3 regions of the Blautia segnis genome follow, and region 3 is predicted to be linked to each of the others. Evidence: predicted binding sites of a transcription regulator. Region 3 holds the regulator's gene; each other region holds the start of a gene.
The links. The regulator HrcA, encoded in region 3, represses chaperone genes, less so after heat shock. The targets are predictions, from matches to a motif close to TGTTAGCACTCNNNNNNNNNGAGTGCTAACA.
Positions count from the first base shown of each region.

Region 1: the regulator HrcA is predicted to act here: its motif matches at 1,354-1,384, upstream of H8S54_RS01995 (Hsp20/alpha crystallin family protein).
Region 2: the regulator HrcA is predicted to act here: its motif matches at 5,992-6,022, upstream of htpG (molecular chaperone HtpG).

Region 1 is NZ_JACOOT010000004.1:67,127-74,553, reverse strand. Features, by position in the region: gene H8S54_RS02000 (3'-5' exonuclease) at 1-471, opposite strand, end outside; gene H8S54_RS01995 (Hsp20/alpha crystallin family protein) at 805-1,239, opposite strand; gene H8S54_RS01990 (hypothetical protein) at 1,466-1,789, opposite strand; gene H8S54_RS18520 (hypothetical protein) at 1,771-1,962, opposite strand; gene H8S54_RS01980 (sensor histidine kinase) at 2,168-2,434, opposite strand; gene H8S54_RS01975 (SufB/SufD family protein) at 2,593-3,516, opposite strand; gene H8S54_RS01970 (ABC transporter ATP-binding protein) at 3,516-4,247, opposite strand; gene H8S54_RS01965 (NifB/NifX family molybdenum-iron cluster-binding protein) at 4,429-4,824, shown strand; gene H8S54_RS01960 (DMT family transporter) at 4,890-5,801, opposite strand; gene H8S54_RS01955 (MYG1 family protein) at 5,890-7,122, opposite strand; gene H8S54_RS01950 (EAL domain-containing protein) at 7,406-7,427, shown strand, end outside.
Region 2 is NZ_JACOOT010000026.1:18,847-26,273, forward strand. Features, by position in the region: gene H8S54_RS11545 (dihydroorotase) at 1-797, opposite strand, end outside; gene H8S54_RS11550 (cold-shock protein) at 1,130-1,330, shown strand; gene H8S54_RS11555 (hypothetical protein) at 1,448-1,699, opposite strand; gene H8S54_RS11560 (DegV family protein) at 1,778-2,617, opposite strand; gene H8S54_RS11565 (DUF5721 family protein) at 2,777-3,280, shown strand; gene H8S54_RS11570 (sporulation initiation factor Spo0A C-terminal domain-containing protein) at 3,283-3,612, opposite strand; gene htpG (molecular chaperone HtpG) at 3,853-5,919, opposite strand; gene H8S54_RS18295 (COG1470 family protein) at 6,170-7,427, opposite strand, start outside.
Region 3 is NZ_JACOOT010000012.1:52,401-59,827, reverse strand. Features, by position in the region: gene dnaJ (molecular chaperone DnaJ) at 21-1,208, opposite strand; gene dnaK (molecular chaperone DnaK) at 1,368-3,245, opposite strand; gene grpE (nucleotide exchange factor GrpE) at 3,418-4,068, opposite strand; gene hrcA (heat-inducible transcriptional repressor HrcA) at 4,097-5,137, opposite strand; gene H8S54_RS18820 (DUF6783 domain-containing protein) at 5,290-5,439, opposite strand; gene H8S54_RS18815 (DUF6783 domain-containing protein) at 5,371-5,532, shown strand; gene H8S54_RS05505 (LOG family protein) at 5,613-6,155, opposite strand; gene H8S54_RS05500 (chromate transporter) at 6,328-6,897, opposite strand; gene H8S54_RS05495 (chromate transporter) at 6,894-7,427, opposite strand, start outside.

The DNA.
Region 1 (7,427 bases), on a different contig from region 3:
CTTGGCAATGCCCATCTTGTCTGCGGCAAATTCCAGGGCGCGGCGCTCGTGATTTTCCTCGTAGCGGATGGCAAATAATTTCTGCACGTCATAGTAGGTTACGGGGCCCGGAATCATGGAAAGCTTGCCATAATACTTCATATTCCGCTGCAGTTCCATCACATCCTGATTTCCCCAGGTAAAAAATATATATTCCTCACCGCACCATTCCAGAAATTCTGTCACAGCCTGCGGAAAGGGCGTTCCATTCTGCAGATCCTTATAATTCATGTGGATCACTTCGTGGATGCTGTCATGAATCCAGTTGTACACCTGGGGCTTGATCAGGCGCTGAAAGCTGTCCACAATTTCTTTCTTTTCATTCAGTTTTACTGCGCCGATTTCTATGATTTCGAAAGGCAGACGGCTGTTGGACCACCTTTTCCCTCCCGGACTCTGATTCCACTCCAGGTCAAATACAATGTAGTTCATGATAAAGTTCCTTCTGTTTCCTGCTGTAAATTCCAGACAAGTATAACAGACTGCGGAAATGATGTAAAGAGAATCCCACAACAGCCGTGGATGTCCTTACACATGAAAAAGCCTGTCGGCGGGTACCGACAGGCGATGGGGGTATGAAACTATCTATATGAAAATTAGGAAATTTTTTTAAATTACAGGAATCTATATGAAAGAAGCTGTTATCAAATGGTTCAGGACTGCCATGTGCAACGAATACTAATTCGCAGTCATTCAAAATTCTTTACGCCAGCCGCCGCTTCTGGTTCACGGAAGGCGCATTATTTATGGTGTGGTCTGCTGTTTTTAGCCTTCAATAGAAATAAATTTCTTCTCTTCCGGCTCTTTCTTCTTGGCTTCCTTCGGGAAAGTAACGGTCAGGACGCCGTTATCATATTTCGCATGAATGTCATCATGCTCCAGATCCTTGCCTACATAGAAGCTTCTGGAACACTGTCCGGTGTAACGCTCTCTATGAACATATTTACCATTATTATCTTTCTCATCTTTATTCTCGGTTCTGGACGCCTGAATGGTAAGGTAACCTTCCTTCAGCTGAATCTTCACATCCTCTTTGCGGAATCCCGGAAGATCCATGCTCAGTTCATAATTGCCATCTACATCCTTAATATCGGTCTTCATCAGCTCCGCATTTCTGTAACCTGCGTTGCTCTGACGCTCTGTCGGAAATCTCATCCAATCATCAAATAAATTCTCTCCAAAAATACTAGGCATTAACATAACTGATTCCTCCTTATATTGTGAACACTCTTGTGTTGAATTATCATTTTCATCAAAGGAACTGGAACTTTTCTTTTTCCTCTTCCTTTGTTCTGTACGTAATATAACACGTATTGTTAGCACTGTCAAGAGGTGAGTGCTAATTTTTTGTGAAGAATTTGTGAAGCCTTAAAATGAAAAAACAACTTCTAATATTAGTCTTTGTCCTATGGCGTAAAACAGCCGCTCAGTGGGAGATTGGCTCCGGCTGAACGGCTGTTTGGAATTTTGGAGTTATTTCTTTATATATTTGCAGATAGCTGACAGAACTTTGGTGATGTCCAGGGGTTGGGATATGTGCTCGTTCATTCCGGCTTCCTTGGATTCCTGGATATCTTCCACGAAGGCATTGGCGGTCATGGCAATGATCGGAATCGTTCCGGCGTCGGTAAGTCACGTCATAGGTGGTTTCTCCTGTATGGTCTTTTTCCACAATTCCTGTGGTAACGTCAAACTCATAGGTGTACAAAGCGTCTTTGGTTAATGCTTTTATTATGCTGTCAATATCCATTCCGTATTTATTCCTCTTGCCAAATGAACATACCTGTTCCGTGTTTCTTTTTTGCCTTTTAGCATACCCTTTGCAGGATGTGTAAATGCACCTTTGTCACTCATCAGAAGTTCTGCTACATTTGCCACTTCATCTGCGGTTCCAGGTCTTCCAGCCAGGCATTTTGCAAACATATCTTTGAATAATCTGCAGCTGTTTCAATCTCAAAAAGATCACCGCCTTCTGCCTTCTGAATAAATTCTTTATACTTTGGTCATCGATAAGTTTCACTAATCTATATGTGAGTGCTAACAGAAAAGCAAGAAAGACAAAAACTGCCAGACAGTGCTCTGTTATACCGCCGTCTGGCAGTTCTTTACATGTAAAAAAATCCGATATTTAATCCAATATTTTGTCCTCTGGCAGATACTTCCGGATGATTTTACAGAGATCCTTCATCTCTATGGGCTTCACCAAATAATCGTCCATTCCGCATTCCAGGAGGCGTTCGCGGACACCGGTGATGGCATTCATCGGCGTACGGATCTCGTGAGACATGTTGGACAGGAACTCGGTTTTCATCCGGTTCTGTTCCTGGGCACTGTAGCGCTCCTCCATCATCTGCTTCGCCCTTTTAACCAGAAAATATTGGACTGATTGCCACAACCGAACCTGCCGCAAACATACGGGCAATCATCCGGTTGACCTGTTTCGTATTTTTTCAAACATATTTCGTCCCTCTGTAAAAGCTCCCAATTGTAAATATGAGCTATTTTACCCTATTTGGGGACGTTTGCATAGTAGGTATTTTATTATTTTTCTGTTTAACTCAGGAAATTCTCGATAATTACATTCTCTGCTTCCGCTTCGGTCATGCCAAGGGTACGGAGCTTCAAAAGCTGCTCATCGTTGATTCGACCGATGGCGGCTTCATGGATGATGGCGGCATCTACATGCTTCGCCTGAATCTCAGGGATGGAACCTACCTCTGCGTGATCCATGATAATGGAATCACACTGGATATGAGCATGACATTTATTTTTTCCAACTGCCTTAGGATGAAAAACCTGGGAAGAGTTTCCTTTTCCAACAGAACGGGAAATAATCTGGGCGGAAGAACCTGCGCCATTCATACAAACCTCAATATCAGACTCCGCTTTCTGCTCACCGTCTGTCATCAGACGCTCCAGAACAAACAGCTTGGAATCTGCGTCCATCTCCACATTGGTGGTACGGATCGTGGAATCTACCCCTTTGATCTGCACAGTATCCAAAGTGAATACAGAATTTTCCCCAAGTTCAATATTGGTTACCGGATTCAGGACCCTGCTTCCGGTTCCATTTCCTTCGCCGTAATGCTTCTCTTCATAATGAACATTGGCATTTTTTCCAACATGGAAGGTGTGAATGCCATCGTGACGGCTTTCATTGCATCCGCTGTTGTGGATTCCGCAGCCTGCAATAATATTCACGTCTGCACCGTCTTCCACATAAAAATCATTGTAAACCAGGTCTGTCATGCCAGATACGCTCACTACAACAGGGATGAAAACCTTCTCTCCCTGTGTCTTTCCATCAATAAAAATATCGATTCCCGGCTTGTCTTCTTTTTTCCGGATTTTGATGTGCTCACTGTCGCCATGACAGACGGAAATGCCATTCTGGCGCAGATTGTATGCACCTTTCTGCTCAAAACCTTCGCTGATCTTATCCAGTACGCCCTGGGTGGTTTCTTCTACTTTAATCATCAGCATTTGCCTCCTTCTGTCATGCACTTCTGACATTTTTCCTGCTGAAACAGGGTTGGGAAAACGTCCTCTTTGGTACCGTATTTCTTCACTTCTCCATCCTCGATCACCATGATCTTATCCGCCATATTGATGATTTTTTCCTGATGGGAAATCAGGATCAGGCACTCTTTTTTCTCACGATGGATCTCCTCGAAACGCTTGATCAGCATGGAAAAACTCCACAGATCAATTCCGGCTTCCGGCTCATCGAAAATGCTCACTTTATGAGATTTGGCAAGAACGGTGGCGATCTCAATACGCTTCATTTCGCCGCCGGAAAGAGTTCCATCCAGCTGACGGTTCAGGTAATCCTCAGAGCAAAGTCCTACTGCGGAAAGAAGCTTGCAGCTTTCCTCCTCGGTCAGTTCTTTGCCAGCTGCAAGAGACAGCATTCTTGTGACTGTCATTCCCTTGAAACGGGGCGGTTGCTGGAATGCATAGCCGATTCCCGCATTGGCACGATGGTCAATATCATATTCCGTAATGTTCTCATCATCCAGATAAATTTCTCCGCTGTTTGCCTTCTCAATACCGGCAAGAACTTTGGCAAGAGTGGATTTTCCTCCGCCGTTGGGTCCAGTGATCACCAGCATTTCCCCATCCTTAACATCAAAACTGATGTGGTTCACCAGGCAGCGCTTTTTCCCTTCTTCATTCACTTCAAAAGTCAGGTTCTCTACTTTCAGCATATCTATACCTCTTTTGTGTTTTTTACTTTCTTATTGGAATGTACTCCTTATAGGAAAAGATGTCAACATTTCCTAGTAAGTTTTAGGACGTGTTTGAAACACGCTCTAGGTAAATATCATTGAAAATAAAGTATTTCAGCAGTATACTGGGAGTATGATTAATGGAGAAGGAGATTTTACTATGAAAATTGCAGTAACTTATGAAAACGGAGAGATTTTCCAGCACTTTGGACACACAGCAGAATTCAAGATCTATGAGGTTGCAGACGGCAAAGTTGTGAACGCAGAAGTGGTTGATACCAACGGAAGCGGACATGGTGCACTGGCTGGATTTCTGGTGCAGCATGGGGTGGATACCCTGATCTGCGGCGGTATCGGCGGCGGTGCACAGAATGCACTTGCGCAGGCAGGCATTCGTCTTTTCGGCGGTGTCAGCGGAAGTGCTGATGATGCAGTGAACGCACTGCTTGCAGGCAATCTGGGATATGATCCGGATGTACATTGCAATCACCATGACCATCATGAGGAAGGTCACAATTGTGGGGATCATGGATGCGGAAGTCATTCCTGCCATTAAATTTTTCCTGATAAAATAACTGGATTGGAATAAAAAAGACTGGTATCTGTATTTTACCTCAACACTTAGCTCTCCTGTACATCCACAGCCGGCGTGGTCTTCTTCTGGGAAACGATCAATCCCGCAAAAATCAGCGTGGAGCCGATTACGGATGCCACTGTCATTTTTTCATGGAGAACAAACACGGACAGCACGACTGTCACCACCGGTGATACATAAATGTACACGCTGGTTTTCACAGCGCCGATCCATTTGGTTGCCAGGTTCCATAGCAGGAAGCCAAGTGCACTTGCCCCCAGTCCCAGGAAAAGGAAATTTCCCACGACCTGAGGATTGCGGATCAGATCCGGATCCCAGGATGCTTTCTGCTGAATCAACACAGGGATCAGGAAAATAATTCCATAGAAATAGATTCTTCTTGTCACTGCGATAGTCGGATAATCCCACTCCCCGATCTTTTTCACAAGGGCAGAATATGCGCCCCAGGAAATCATGGCCAGGAATGCAAGGCCGTCACCAAGCGGGTTCAAATTGAAGCTTTTCTGTCCGTTCATACTGATCAGAATTACACCTGCTATGGCAATTACAAATCCAATATAAAAGTAAAGTCCAGACTTCTCATTTTTAAAGAAAATCCCCACCATTGCTGCCACAAAAAAGGGGGCACATGCCACAATAATCCCCACATTGGAAGCATATGTCATGGTCAGCGCCGTGTTTTCCAGCATGAAATACAGCACGATCCCGAATAATCCTGCACCTGCAAACGCAAGCTCCTGTCTGGGATTTTTCAGCTTCAGATGATGGGGATAAAAGATCAGCAGCGCCAGAAATGCAAGCACTGCACGGGTAAACAATACCTCCGCAGGCAAAAAATAGTTAAGCAAAACCTTAGTGGATACAAACGTTGCTCCCCACATGATCTGGGTTCCGCAAGCAAGGATATGTCCTGTAATCTGTCTTCTCTCTTCCGTCATTTTTAACTCCTGTTTCTTATCATATTTTCAAGCATACTCCAAGCACAATTAAATTCCGCTGAAATATGTCACATATTTTCTGTTTTTATTACGAACCGGAGGGAATTCTTACCAGAATCTGCTCCCCATTTTTCTCGGCTAATGTCAGAACTGGAATGTGTTTTTTCCGCAGCATATGCACCACCGGGTACGCCGCAAATGTGTTATTTCCTACAAAAACAGCTTCTGGTTTATACTTCAGAATCATCTTTACCTGATCCTTCACAGCTGCTTTCCACTCCTGTCTTTCCATCAGAATTTCCCCGTAAATGCCCAGCATTTCCAGTTCCGGAAGCTCTGGGAAATCAATGTGAACCACCTTTGCAGATTGCAGTTTGGGCAATTGCAGAAGCAGTTCATCAACGGAAAAATCTCCGCCGAAGTTCACAATAATGGGCTTTTCATGGAACTCTTCCAAGCTGATTTCACAGGCTTTTATGGCGTCCTCGAGGGTTCCGGCAGTCATAAGAAAGCCGCCCTTATGACAGAATCCTGCACTTTCAAGCCCGGTTTTCTCTATCAGTTCCTCATTTTCCAGGCCCAGCCATTCCACTGGAAAACTGCATTTATAGTTCAGGGAATACTCTTTTTTCTGTGGCTGGATGCAGTAGCCGCCTCTGTTTGAGGGGAAAATCACAAAAGCAATTTCCGTCTCAGACAGCCGTTTCTGGCAGGGAACAAACTCAGGTAAAACCAGAATTTTCGACTCTTCTTTTCCTTTTTTCCCGGAAAGAATTGCCATCTCATGGGCTTCCAGAAGTTCCTCCACCCTCTTATCTGCACGCTCATTTCCACGATACCGCTCGAACTTATTTTCCAGAATCATCCCGGCTACACTTACGGCCTGGAAGAAGGCTTCATCGTTTCCGCCCTGTGCGTCCCACGCCGGATTAAAGTTGCCGATCAATGTGGCAAGCTCATTTTTCTCCCCTGTATTGTCGTTGTTATCAAGGGGCTGCACAAAGGACTGGTCGAACTTTTCCGCCAGTTCCTGACCAAGAATTTCCTCTCCAAGAGCCTCCCAGAGAAGTCCAAATGCCGCATAAGGCACTCCGTTTTCCCGGACGCGGCTGTCCTTCTGGTGATGGTCATACTGCCCCCGCCCAATGTCAAAAACAATGCCATCGAAGTCTTCCGGAACCTTATTTCCTCTGGAAATGTTGATTTCCGGATTCAGGTACAGCAGCAATGCGGCTGAAAATACGTCGTCTGCGTGGAATTTTCCACTGTGGGTGAATGCAGACGCATTGTTTTTCTTTATCTGTTCTGATAAACTGCTCATAAATTTTTTTACCGTTCTTTCTATATTCATATGTACTTAAAGCATTGTAACACAGGCCTTTGACAAAATAAATGCTGTTGAAGATATTTTTCCCCTGCAAAAAACGCCCTCCTGTTTTGAATACTGAAAAAGTTTATCAACAAGGTATTTTCTATACCGTATTCCTGGAATGAGTGTTATACTACTCGTTAGGCTATACTAACCTTTGTAATCAAACTTACTGCGGACACCTGCCTGCACAGTATGTCCGTTCCTGTAACCATTCAAAAAAGGAGGGTTCCTCGTGCCTTTAAACTTAACAGATT
Region 2 (7,427 bases), on a different contig from region 3:
AGAATGAAGTGATGGGGGCAAACCTCTGCGGTTACATTCTGAATGCCCTCTTCCTTCAGCATTTTCATCATAATTGCCACGCCTCTTGTGGAGCAGTGGCACAGATGCAGCTTCGCCCCTGTCTCAATGGCAAGAAGAGAATCTCTTGCTGCAATGGTATCCTCTGTGGAATTGCAGATTCCCGGAAGCCCCAGACGCTTTGCATTCTCGTCATCATTCATGCAGCCGTCCCCGCGAAGAGTCATATCCTCGCAGTGGTCAAAAATAGGAAGTCCGGCTTTTACTGCTTCTTCCATGGCCTGCTTGCAAAGGCTTGCTTTCATAACGGACTTGCCGTCTTCTGAAAGAACAGGCACGCCTGCAGCTGCCATTCCTGCAATGTCAGAAAGCTCGCATCCAAGTTCCCCCTTGGTCATGGCTCCTGCCTGAAGCACATGGATGGGGGAAACCTGAGCCGCTTTGTTTTTCACATAGTTGGCACGGTCCGGACAGTCAATCACCGGAGTGGTATTCGGCATTGCCACAACTGTAGTCACACCGCCTCTTGCCGCTGCCTTCGAGCCGCTTTCAATGTCTTCCTTCTCAGTCTGTCCCGGATCACGGAAATGCACATGCAGATCCACCAGTCCTGGCATTACCACCATTCCTCTGGCATCTATGATCCTGTCATCCTTATCCTTTACCTTCAGCTTCTCTCCGATTTCCTGGATCACGCAGCCGTCCAGGTAAACATCTGCAATCTTGTCCATCTGGGACGCCGCATCCACAACACGACCGCCCTGAATCAGAATACCCATTTGATTCTCTCCCTTCTGGTATCTATCAAAAAATACACTTGGCATATGTTAGATTATATCACAACTATCATACACGAAAACGTTCATTTAATAAAGACTTTTTTTCCACAAGTATCTGTTTGGCCGCCAGAATTGTTTTTTTTCACACAAATTTAATTCTCCTTGACTTTTTCTGGTGCAGGTTATATAATCAATCCATGTCGAAGATTATTTAATGTAAAATCACTAGTTTTTAGAGATTATATATTTACATGATATAGTCTGTAAAATCTGGTGATTTTTTTCGCCAGAACAGTATTATAATTTTTTTATTTTTTATGGAGGTAACTCAAATGAACAAGGGCACTGTAAAATGGTTCAACGCTGAAAAAGGTTATGGTTTCATCACAGGAGAAGACGGAGCTGATGTATTCGTACACTTTTCTGCAATCAATGGTGAAGGCTTCAAATCTCTTGAAGAAGGCCAGGCTGTAACATATGACTTAACAGAGGGCGCTCGCGGAATGCAGGCAGCTAACGTTACTAAGTTATAATTGAGGCAAAAAATTCCCCTCGGATGATTCCGGGGGGATTTTTTTAACCTTTTTATTGAAATTTATGAAAAATGAATGCCTGACAGATTCGGTCTGGCGGCAGGCTGCCGAATTATTTTATTCGGCGTCTTCGCTCAGTCCGTTCAGATAGGAATCCAGTGCGGAGGTATCCATAACAGTCTCTGTCTGTACGGTCTCCTGTCCCTCTGTTACCTTGCCATAGACAGAATAGCCAATCCAGCATACAGCAACAATACATACAACAAGTGCTGCAAGCTTCTCAAGATTCAGGATCAGTTTCTCTCTTTTCATGATTTTCTCACGGTTTGCTTTCTCTGCTTTGTAAGCATCTACTTTCTTCTGACTCATAGTAGCACGTCTCCTTTGCGATGAAATATCGTCTTAAGTGAGTATAGCACACTTTTTTCAAAAAAGGAAGCGTATTCATTATACCGCTACAATAATTCCACCGTCATTTGCATACATGCTGCTGACTCCGGCCGTGTTAAGTACCACGATGTCGGTCAGCTTCATCTTCTCCTGGATGGCTTCCTTGAGCATCTGAGCCTTCTTGGGGCTGTTGCAGTGTGAAATGGCAAGCACCTTACTCTCACTGTTCTCCGTAGCTTCCATAATCTTCTCCACCATCTTTACAAGAGCCTTGTTCATGCCTCTGGCCTGGTCTAACTGGCAGATGCTGCCTTCCGGTGTGGAGCCCATGATCGGCTTGATCTTAAGTGCAGTTGCCACAAGTGCCTTCACACGGCTAAGACGGCCATTCTTGCGAAGGGTCTCCAGATTCTCCAGAACGAAAAATGTATGCTGCTCTTCAATATATTTATTCACCACGCTGATGACATCCTCAAAAGGAAGTCCAGCGTCCTCGCACTGTGCGATCTTCATGGCGATCAGGGTCTGTCCTACGGAAGCAGAGCGGGAATTAAACACGTGAACCTGCTTATCCTTCCTCTCCTCATGAAGAAGGCTTGCTCCAAGAACAGCGCTGTTGTAGGAACCGCTTAATTCAGAGGAAAGAGTCACGCAGTACACATGATCTGCCTCGCAGTCAAATGCCTTTCTGTAGCTCTCTGGAGACGGGCACGCTGACTTGGGGCATTCCGGGCAGGCTGCAACCTTCTGAAGGAAATCTGCCTGGTCAAAGGTCTCGTCATCAATTATATTCTCACTTCCCACAGTAAGCGTCAGCGGTACAGATTCAAATCTCTCATCCTGCTTCCACTGCTCCAGAAGTTCTCCGCAACTATCTATAACAATTTTATAGCTCAATTATATCGTCCTCTTTTCCATGCTATGTAGTTTTAAATACCACATCTATATTAACACATTACTACATGTTTGAAAAGAGTTTTTTCTTTCCTTTTTTGGCAATTTGCTTTATAATGGTAAATACTTATGAATTTGTTTTTCCCGTGAAAGGAGGCACCTATGCTTGCCCTGAAAATCACTGATCAGAAAGATTTCACAAACAAACTTTTTCTCGGCGACACCTTCGACCTTTTTTGGCTGAACCAGGCCGAGATCACCACAAGCAATCTCTTTACCATTGACGGCAGACTGCAGACTGAATTTTTCGACAATGACCAGCAGGAATTTTTAAGTTCCAGCCATCGCACCTACTCACTGTGGAAAGAGGTGAAGCCCATCTGCTATTCCATCATCCGCGGGAAACGTGCGCCGCTTTCCTTTAAGATCGTGCTTCAGTTTTCTCCCAATAAAGCTGCTGCCCTGCTTCAGAACTCGTCCCTTCCTTTTCCCCCGGAACAGGTGGCGGGACTATATCTGAACCTTCAGTACAAAAACAAAACCCTTCTTTGCACTACCGGCACTTCCCTGAAGACCTTTTTCCCGGGCAAAGAACTGGACCATCTCTGGGAGCAGTATGTAACGGAGTTTTTCAGTCGTAATGAGATTTCCGCTGAGAGCTTATAGTCTCAGCTCTCCTCATCCGTTCCCAGATAAAATGCGATCATGTCTACGAATTCACTGTTCGTTGGTCTGTATTCCAGAGGATATCCGGCGATCTGTTCCAGCCTTTCCCGATGATTTTCCCAACATACATTTACAATAGTACGGATATCATGCTCTATATTGGATGGTTTGGATTTAAATTTCTTTGCCAGCCTTGGATAAATGTCCTTTGTGATCTTCATCGGTCTTTCCTGAAATTCCATAGTCATCCGTATAGCTTCTGCCACAAAATAATATCCTTTGTATTTTGATGTTGCACCTAGTTTACGTATCGTTCCGTATACCTCTTTCATGTTAAGTCCCTCCCACAATTAGTTACTCCTGCATCTGCAGTTAGCGAATTTTTGCCTCTATATATAATACGAATTAATTTCCAGTTTTTTAGCTTTTTGAGATAATTTTTTTATAAAAATGTAAAAAATTTTAGGATTTTCGTCCTGGCGGTTTTTACGCATGCAAAAAACAGTCCCGCCAGGAGGGATTTCCCCTGTCCTGGCGGGACTGTCTTTTATTTAGAATCCTGACATCTTAATTTATTTGGTAAGCATAAGCAGGATCTCGTTGCTTCTCTGTACAAATTTGGTCATCTCTTCCGGAGAGAGCTGCTTGTGGCTTAACATTGCAAGATCGTAGAGTTCCTCACAGATTACCGGAGTCTTCTCAGAATCCTTGTTGCCAGCAACAAACTGAACCAACGGATGCTTGGCATTGAGCACCAGAGTCTCCTGGCCGCCAAACATAGACGGATCCATGCCGTACATATTGTACATCTTCATCATATCCTGCATACGGCGGCTTTCCTCGGAAAGTGTCATCATAGCAGCAACCTTCTCATTCTTCAGGTTCTCCACCTTCACTTCCAGCTTGTCGTTTTTCAGGGCGCTGCGGAATACTTCTGTAAGTGTCTTGGATGTCTCTTCATCAGCAGCACCGTCCTCGCGAAGTTCCTCGGAAAGGTCTGCATCAATTCTCTTGAACTGGATGGTCTGATCTTTCTGCTCTAAGTGGGAAATAAATGCGCTGTCAATGTTGTGCTTCAGAACAACCGCATCCTTGCCTGCCTCACGGAACATATTGATGTACTGGCTCTGCTGAACCTCATCTGTTACATAGAAGATGGTAGTCTTCTCAGGCTCTTTCTCCTTGGAGTCTTCTTTATTCTCTTCTTTGGCTTCTGTGGTTTCCTCAGCCTTTGTCTCGGTATTCTCTTCCGGCTTCTTGTTCTCCTCGATGCAGTCTTTCAGAGTGAGATATTTGCTGTCAATGTTCTTGAAAAGAATATAGTCATTCATCTTGTCTGCAAACTTGCTGTCCTTGATGCAGCCATATTTGATAAATGGGCTGATGTCATCCCAGTATTTCTCATAGGACTCACGGTCTGTCTTGCACATTCCGGTAAGCTTGTCTGCAACCTTCTTGGTGATGTACTCGGAAATCTTCTTTACAAATCCATCATTCTGCAGGGCAGATCTGGATACGTTCAGCGGCAGATCCGGGCAGTCGATCACACCTTTGAGAAGAAGCAGGAACTCCGGAATAACCTCTTTAATATTATCTGCAATAAATACCTGGTTGTTGTACAGCTTAATGGTTCCCTCAATGGAATCGTACTCTGTATTGATCTTCGGGAAATACAGGATACCTTTCAGGTTGAACGGGTAATCCATGTTCAGATGGATCCAGAACAGAGGCTCCTTGTAGTCCATGAATACCTTGCGGTAGAATTCCTTGTATTCCTCATCTGTGCAGCTGTTCGGATGCTTCATCCACAGCGGCTGCGGGTCACTTAAGGATACCGGACGCTTGTTGATCTTTACTTTATCCTTGGCAGGAGAAACTTCTACTACTTCTTTCTCCCCTTTGTCGTTCTCTTTCTCCTCAGTCTTGGCATCCTCGTGGATATGTTCTACAACCACATCATCCTCGCGAAGCTCGGACTCATCGATGGTCTCATATTCCTGAGGAGCATTCTCCTTGGAAAGATAAATATTCACAGGCATGAAAGAACAGTATTTCTCAATCACTTCTCTCATACGATACTCATTGGAGAACTCTGTGCTCTCATCATTAAGGAACAGGGTGATTTCAGTACCAACTGTGGTCTTATTGCCATCCTGCATATCATACTCTGTACCGCCGTCGCAGGTCCAGTGTACCGGAGTTGCTCCCTCTTTATAGGAAAGAGTATCGATCTGAACCTCATCGGCTACCATAAATGCGGAATAGAATCCAAGTCCGAAGTGTCCGATGATCTGGTCATCTGTTGTCTTGTCTTTATATTTGGAAAGGAACTCAGTTGCGCCGGAAAAAGCGATCTGAGTAATGTACTCCTCTACTTCGTCTGCTGTCATACCAAGACCTGTATCGATAAATTTCAGGGTCTTCTCTTCCGGATTAACGATTACATGAACCTCTGCCTTGTAATCATCTGGAAGTGTATACTCTCCCATAACATCCAGCTTCTTCAGCTTGGTGATGGCGTCACAGCCATTGGAAATCAGCTCTCTTGCAAAAATGTCGTGATCAGAATATAACCATTTCTTTATAATTGGAAAAATATTTTCACTGTTAATTGATAAACTACCATGCTTCTCAGCCATGCAGCTCACTCTCCTTTGTCTTCTAAATTATACAAACTATAGTAATACCAAATTTCCCAAAAGTCAAGAAAAATTTAGCACTCATTTAAAATGAGTGCTAGTAATATTTGTTGATGGATGGAATGATCTATAAAAAAGGTCTGATGTACACGGACATTCCTGCGGTTTCTGCCGCCAAAAAGGGGAAGCTGTTATCAGCCTCCCCTTTCATCATTCATGCTTTTTTATTTTTGAAAAAGCTGAATGCTTATTATTTCTTCTTATTGCGGTAAACAAGGATTCCTGCAATCAGTACCACTGCAATTACCAGAATGATTACGAATGGAAGGATTGGTGTGTTATCACCAGTCTTTACTGCGTTCTTCTGGTTTGCATCGGACTTGTCAGCAGCAGGTGTCAGTGTCTGATTCGGTGCTGCTGCAACGGTGAAGTTCACCTGTTTGGTATCCTGTGTGCCTGTGTTTACCCAGTTGCTTCCATCGAATTTCTGCTGGTTGTAGGTTACCGTTAAGGTGTAGTTACCACTCTTGCCCATACGGAAGGTTGCGGAATATGGAGCTTTGTCCCAGCTTCTTGATTCCAGAACTTCCCAGTTCAGAGGCAGATATCTTACATCACCCTTAATCGGGTTCTCAATGTCGGTTCCTGCTCCAACTGCTGTGAAGGTGATCTTGGTCTCTGTGGTGTAAGAACCATCAGAGCTGATTCCTGTAATTGTGTTCTTGGAAGCATCGGAAACGATCGGTCCGCGGCTTACAGAAACATTTACAGATACGATCAGGTTCAGGTTATCCGGATTGGTCACGCCATCTGGAAGGGTAACGGTACCATTTACAGAGAACTTCTGTGCTTCTGCACTGTTCTGGTTGTAAGCACATCCATTTACATCCCATGCTACGGAAGCGTTCATGTCGCCTGCTGTAGTGGTAATCTTAACTGTGGATGGGAGCTGTAATCCCTCTGCGGATTTCTCCACGCCGTTTGCCAGAGTGATGTCTGCTGGCTTGCTGACTGCGGTAAGCTTAACAGCTGCTTCAGTTACAGTGAAGCTTACAGGGATTACGATTTCTGTGATCTGGTCTGCTTTGATGGAGATGTTCTGGCTGTAAGAACCAGCTGCTAATCCAACTGCAGGTGCTACGGTAAAGGATGCCGTCTGACTGGAATCCAGTTCTGCTACCGGCAGATTGCCTAAAGTGAACTCACTTCCGCTGATGCTTACAGTAAGGTTTGTCAGTTTCACATTGCCTGTGTTCTCAAGAGTTACAGTTGCTGCTACAGGTGCTTCTGTGTAGCCAACCTCTTTGCTGTCAAATTCTACCTTTGAAGGATCTGCAGTCAGCTCCGGAGCTGGTGTCTCCTTAACAGAGTAGGAAACTTTAAGAGCAAGCAGGGTATCTCCAGTCTCTGCATTGACAACTGTTACGGTATCCTCAAAGTCACCAGTCTCGCTGGTATCATTTGGTGTAATGCTTAATGCTGCTGTAGTACTTCCATCTGCTGGAAGC
Region 3 (7,427 bases):
TTATGGAAAAAGTCTGTTTTTTACTCTTCAAAGGTCTCTTTTAATTTGTCCATGAAGCTTTTTTTCTTTTTCTCGGACTTCTCGGAACCATCTGATGTGCCGCCTGCAGGACGGTTTCCGCATGCCTCATCAAATTTGCGAAGTGCTTCCTTGGCTTCCTCATTCAGATTGGTCGGTACCTGGACAACCAGTGTAACATAGTGGTCACCGCGGACATTCTTGTTGCGAAGAGACGGAACACCTTTGCCCTTCAGACGGATTCTGGTATCGGTCTGGGTTCCCGGTTTCACCTCATAGAGCATTTCACCGTCTACTGTGTTCAGCTTCACTTCACCGCCAAGTGCTGCCTGTGCATAAGTAATTGGTGCAGTAGAATAAATATTCATATCCTGTCTCTGGAAAATCGGATGGCGTCCTACATTTACTTCTACAAGAAGATCTCCTCTTGGGCCGCCGTTTGTTCCTGGCTCGCCTTTATCACGGATACGGATGCTCTGGCCATTGTCAATACCAGCCGGAATGGATACCTTGATCTTCTTGCGGTTGGAAATGTATCCGGTACCGCGGCAATCCGGACATTTGTCCTTGATGATCTTACCGGAACCATGACAGTCCGGGCACACCTGTACATTACGTACCATACCGAACATGGACTGCTGGGTATAGACGATCTGTCCCTCACCATTACATTTCGGACAGGTAACTGGTGAAGTACCAGCCTTGGCTCCAGTTCCATGACAGGTGGTACACTCATCCTTCAAAGTGATCTCAAGCTCTTTATCACATCCAAATACAGCGTCCTCAAAGGTGATGTTCACACGCGCACGCAGATTGGCACCTTTCATAGGGCCATTGTTGGCACGTCTGCGGCTTCCGCCGCCTCCGAACAAATCTCCGAAGATATCTCCGAAAATGTCACCCATATCAGAACCGGAGAAATCAAAGCCTCCGAAGCCTCCTGCTCCGCCACCGCCTCCGTTTTCAAAAGCAGCGTGGCCAAACTGGTCGTACTGTCTTCTCTTGTCCGGGTCACTTAAGATGCTGTAAGCCTCTGTTGCCTCTTTGAATTTTGCTTCAGCTTCCTTATCTCCCGGATTCACATCGGGATGATACTTCTTGGCAAGCTGACGATATGCTTTTTTTAAGGTAGCCTCATCAGCGTTTTTGTCAACGCCTAAGACTTCGTAGTAATCTCTTTTATCAGCCATGATTTCTTTCTTTTCCTAACGTCTTCATTTTGCTGTCACCAACGGGCGACATATCCTTTTAGTGTCTTCTACCGCCATTGCCCGGTCATGAAAACTCACGGCCGGGCTGCTGGTTCCTGTTCCAGAATTCCGGAACTTTACTTATGAAATTATTACTTATTAAACTTCTTTGTAGTCAGCGTCTACAACATCATCGCCGTAGCCTGCTTCATTTCCGCCCTGGGAAGCTCCGCCCATGTCCGGTCCGGCCTGACCAGCGCCGCCCTGTGGGTTCTGTGCCTCATACATCTTTGCGAAAAGCTTCTGAGCACTTTCCATCATCTTCTCCTGAGCTGCTTTGATCTCTGCAACCTGAGCATCGCCAAGATCTTCTGTATTTGTATATTTTGCAAGGATATCTTTTAATGCATTTAAGTCAGCCTCTACAGCAGCCTTATCATTTGCATCAAGCTTGTCGCCTGCTTCCTTCAGTGCATTCTCAACCTGGAATACCATGGAGTCTGCATTGTTCTTTGTATCAATCGCCTCTTTACGTTTCTTATCCTGAGCTTCGAACTCAGCAGCTTCCTTAACAGCCTTGTCGATTTCGGACTCGGACATGTTGGAACCAGCTGTGATTGTGATGTGCTGCTCTTTACCTGTTCCAAGATCCTTAGCAGATACATTTACAATACCGTTGGCATCGATATCAAATGTAACCTCGATCTGCGGAACACCACGACGTGCTGGCGGGATTCCATCCAGACGGAACTGTCCAAGGGACTTGTTGTCTTTCGCGAACTGACGCTCACCCTGTAATACGTTGATGTCTACAGCTGTCTGATTGTCTGCTGCTGTGGAGAAGATCTGGCTCTTCTTGGTCGGGATTGTTGTGTTTCTCTCGATCAGACGGGTTGCAATACCTCCCATTGTCTCAATAGACAGGGAAAGCGGAGTAACATCAAGAAGAAGGATGTCACCTGCACCAGCCTCACCGGAAAGCTTACCGCCCTGGATAGAAGCACCAAGTGCAACACACTCATCTGGGTTCAGGGCCTTGCTTGGCTCTTTGCCTGTCAGCTGTCTTACTTTGTCCTGTACAGCCGGGATACGTGTAGATCCGCCAACCAGAAGTACCTGGCCAAGATCTGCATTGGTAAGACCTGCATCAGAAAGTGCACGGCGTACCGGCTCTGCTGTCTTCTCAACAAGGTCATGTGTAAGTTCATCAAATTTTGCTCTTGTAAGGTTCATATCAAAGTGCTTCGGTCCCTCAGCTGTTGCTGTGATGAATGGCAGGTTGATATTGGTTGTTGTTGCGGAAGAAAGCTCTTTCTTTGCTTTCTCAGCAGCTTCTTTCAGTCTCTGAAGAGCCATCTTATCGTTGCTTAAGTCAACGCCCTCAGTTCTCTTGAACTCGGAAAGCATGTAGTCTGTGATTCTCTGATCGAAGTCATCACCGCCAAGACGGTTGTTACCAGCTGTTGCAAGAACCTCGATAACGCCGTCACCGATCTCGATGATGGAAACATCGAATGTACCGCCGCCAAGGTCATAAACCATGATTTTCTGCTCTTTCTCATTGTCAAGACCATATGCAAGAGCTGCTGCTGTAGGCTCGTTGATGATACGCTTTACATCAAGACCTGCGATCTTACCAGCATCTTTGGTTGCCTGACGCTGAGCATCGTTGAAGTATGCAGGAACTGTGATAACTGCTTCTGTAACAGACTCTCCAAGATATCCTTCTGCATCTTTTTTCAGTTTCTGAAGGATCATAGCGGAAATTTCCTGTGGGGAATATTTCTTGTCATCGATTGTTACACGGTAATCTGTACCCATCTCTCTCTTGATGGAGGAGATTGTTTTCTCTGCGTTTGTTACTGCCTGACGTTTTGCAGGCTCACCTACCAGACGCTCACCTGTCTTTGTAAATGCTACAACTGACGGTGTTGTTCTGGATCCTTCTGTATTTGCGATAACGGTTGGCTGTCCACCTTCCATAACAGCTACACAGCTGTTTGTTGTACCTAAGTCAATACCAATGATTTTTCCCATGATAATTTTCCTCCTGTTTCAATCTATGTTCTGAAATTCGTGAATGTCTTAATGAAGTTCGATTCACTAAATTCGGTCTGCGCCTGCGGCTTGCCCTCATTAAGTGAGATCGAACGACCTCGCACTAAGTTTAGGCTTCGCATTCTGCTCGCCTTCACTAAGTTGCTTTCGGTCAGTTAGCAACCTTTACCATGCTGTGTCTTACAACGAAATCCTTGTAAGTGTATCCCTTCTGGAATTCCTCAACAACAATGTTCTCGCCTACGGATTCGTCTTCCACATGCATGACTGCGTTGTGCAGATTCGGATCAAAATCCTTGCCTACAGCTTCGATCGGCTTCACACCCATCTCATCGAAGGCTGTCATCATCTGCTTGTAGATCATCTTCATGCCTTCTGCAAATGGATCATCCTCCGGTGCCTGTGCAAGACCTCTCTCAAAGTTATCCACGATAGGAAGCATTTTCTCAACGATGTCCTTGGCACCGATGATGTACATGCTGGATTTCTCTTTCTCCGTTCTCTTACGGTAGTTATCGAATTCCGCCATGCTGCGCTTCAGTCTGTCTGTAAGATCCTCGATCTGCTGTTCAAATTTATCTTTCTCTTTTTTCTTCTTGCCGAAGAAAGAAGTTTTGGTCTTGGTTTCCGGTTCTTTCTGAGATTCTGCCTCTTCTGGCTGCTGTTCCGTCTCTTCCGGAGCAGCTGTATCATCAGAAGCTTCCTCTTCTGCTGCCTGGGCTGTATCTGCTGCCTCTTCTTCGCTTCCGTCAGTTACCGGAATGTCAACTGCTTCTTCCTGTACTTCGGCTTCTTTATTCATTTCTTCTGACACGCTTTCAACCGCCTTTCTAGGTTTTCTTATTTACCATTTCATCAAGCTGGACTTTTAATTTCTTCAGGCTGTCCACCACATTCTCATAATCCATTCGCTTGGGACCAATGATTCCAATGGTTCCCCGCATTCCATCTCCAAGCTCGTAGGTGGCTGTCACCACGCTGCAGTCCTTCATGGTCCGCACCGGAACTTCATCTCCGATGTATACCTGGACTCCTGTGTTCTCCGAATCTCCCATTTCCCCACGGACCATATCCGCAAGTTCCTGTTTGTCCTCGAAGGTGGAGATCAGCTCGCTGGCTTTGGATGTGTCTGCAAGCTCAGGATACTTGAATATGTTGGTTGCTCCTGACGTATATACTTTCATATCTTCCTCATCCACATGGATGGTAGCTGCAACTGCGTCCAGCACATTTGCAACCACACCGCTGTGGCTTCCAGCCTGTTCCTTCAGTCTGGCGATCATGCCAAGATTGATGTCCTGAATGGGAACACCGTTCAGGTTGGTGTTAAGAAGAAGATTCAGCTTCAGGATCGTCTGGTCATCCATCTCCTCTTCAATATCAATGATCTGGTTCCGGATGACGTTGCCTTCACATACAACTACGGCAATCAGCTGCCGCTCATTCACACGTGAAAGCTGTATGAACTTCAGGGTGCTTCCTCTGTACTGAGGAACGGCAACCATGGTCGCGTAATTGGTATTATTGGCAAGGACCTTGGCCACCTGCTTCAACACCTTATCCATCTTGTCTGATTTCTCAATCATCATATCACGGATTTCTGCGATCTCAGCTTCCTTCTCCCTGGTAAGCTCATCTACATAAAGGCGATAGCCTTTATCTGATGGAATTCTTCCGGCTGAGGTGTGGGGCTGTACAATGTAGCCCATATCCGTCAGGTCGGACATCTCATTTCGGATCGTAGCAGAGCTGACATTCAAATCCGGATACTTGGAAATGGTTCTGGAACCTACCGGCTCACCTGTTTCCATATAAGTCTTGATGATTGCTTTCAGTATTTTCCGTTTGCGCTCATCTAATACTTCATCCATGAAATATCTGCTCCTTTCTGAAAAGCGGACGGTCAAACCTGATTTCTATTCCCGTCTGGCTTCTTCGAATCCTTTTGTTAGCACTCATTATTTAGGAGTGCTAACATCTATGCTCTTAAGATACACCTCAACATTCTTTTTGTCAATATTTTTTACAAATTTTTTTCATCTTTTTTGATAGTTTTTACCTTAGAGTGTGTTTGAAAAAGGCTTTCTGCAAGATGTGCGTCACAATTTGTGGGAGATTTTGCCCGGATGAGGGCGTCGTAGCGGGCTACGACAACCGAATTCGGGTGAAATATACCGCAAAGTGGGGCGTGCAGATTGCAGGAATGATTTTTCAAACAGGCTCTAGAGCATGTAGATCACGAGAACACTTTTTTTGCACGCTCTGACAAACAGCAAAAAAGATGTCAGGGAAATACCTTCTGCCCCAAACCTGGGACAGGGATTTTTCTCTGACATCTCATTTGCTTTATTTGCTGTAGTTTTCCAGGTAATCCAGGATCGCCTCCGGCTCATCCAGAAATACCACCAGATCTAATATGGAAGAATCCATAAACTTCTCCCTGGCAGTATATTCCAGCAGTTCCTTCATCCTGTCATAATATCTGTCAATATTGTAGAGGACAATGGGCCTGTCGATCCGGTTCAGGCTTTTCAGGGTAAAGATCTCGAAAAATTCTTCATAAGTACCGATTCCTCCGGGCGCTACAATAGTGGCATCTGATTTTTCTTCCAGAAGCTGCTTGCGCTCCCGCATGGTCTCGGTAAAAATAAATTCCGTGCATTTCTCATACAGTACCCCGGGCTGGTCAAAAAAGCGGGGCGCAATTCCAAGTATGTATCCATTCTCTTCTGACACGCCTCTGGCTGCTGCTCCCATCATTCCGGTGGCTCCGCCGCCAAACACCAGTCCATGGCCCCGTTTTCCCATGGCTCTTCCAAGCTCCTGTGTTTTTTCATAATAAATGTCCTTCAGCTGGGCACTTGAGGCACCATATACGCAAATATTCACACTGTCGTCCTCCCTTACTTTTTCCCTGCGGCATAACCGTCCACTTCTTTTACAGGTGGACGCTTTGCAATGCGCAAAACAGTTACTACAAAACTTACACGATTCACGCATCAATGTCAAGAAAACAGTTGTTTTTTCCTTCATGGTGCTGTCTTGCAGACAAAATATCCTTTTAGATTCCCATTACCCCGCAGAATATCATATTCGCCACACCGCACAGGACCATTACAAGAATGGGGTTCATTTTAAATTTCCGAAGGAGCACCAGGGCTGCCCCGAAAAACACAACCATTCGGATGCAGACATTTTCCCGGACAAGGTCTATGGTTCCGCTGATAAAAAAGGCAGAAACCAGAATGGTCACTCCTGCTTTGGCGATCATTGCCACAACCGCCGGGCGAAGGGATGCCAGTGTTCCCTGCAGGAGAGACATATTCCGGTATTTCGTGTAAATATATGCCAATAAAGTTACGATTATGCAGGAAGGCAAGATGCAGCCAAGGGTCGCCACAACCGCACCGCCCGGGCCTGCAATCTGGGTGCCTACAAAGGTGGCGGAATTCACTGCAATGGGACCCGGCGTCATTTCCGCAATGGTCACAAGATCGGTAAACGCTTCCATAGACAGCCATCCATGTAACGTTACCACCTGTTCCTGTATCAGCGGCATAGCCGCATAACCTCCGCCGAAGCTTAAGGCGCCGATCTGAAGAAAGCTTAAAAACAGCTGAAGATAGATCATCGTTTTTTACCCTCCTTCAACAGTGTCCGCACAAATCCAAATGCAGCTACGCCCAAAATAATGAATATAATATTCACATTCAGAAAATAGCTGACGCAAAAGCTGGCGATCATGATCACAATGTTGATCCAGTCTTTTGATTTCACCACGTTTTTGCCCATGTCATATACCACGGAAATGATGACTGCGCCCACTCCGGCGGACATTCCCTTTAACAGCGCGGCAATATAATAATTGGAACGAAATGCATCATAAAATACAGAGATCAGGGACAGGATCACCATAGGCGGAATGATAGCCCCCAGCACGCACATCAGCATGCCGGGAATCCCTCCAAGCTTATATCCTACTACAATTGCCCCGTTGACTGCGATTGCTCCTGGAGAAGACTGGGCAATGGCCACCAGATCCAGCATTTCGTCCTCATCGATCCAGTGGTACTGATCCACAAATTTCTCCTTCAGGAGGGTTACGATCACGTAACCGCCGCCAAATGTAAAGGTGCTCAGGTACAGGGAAGCGAAAAACAG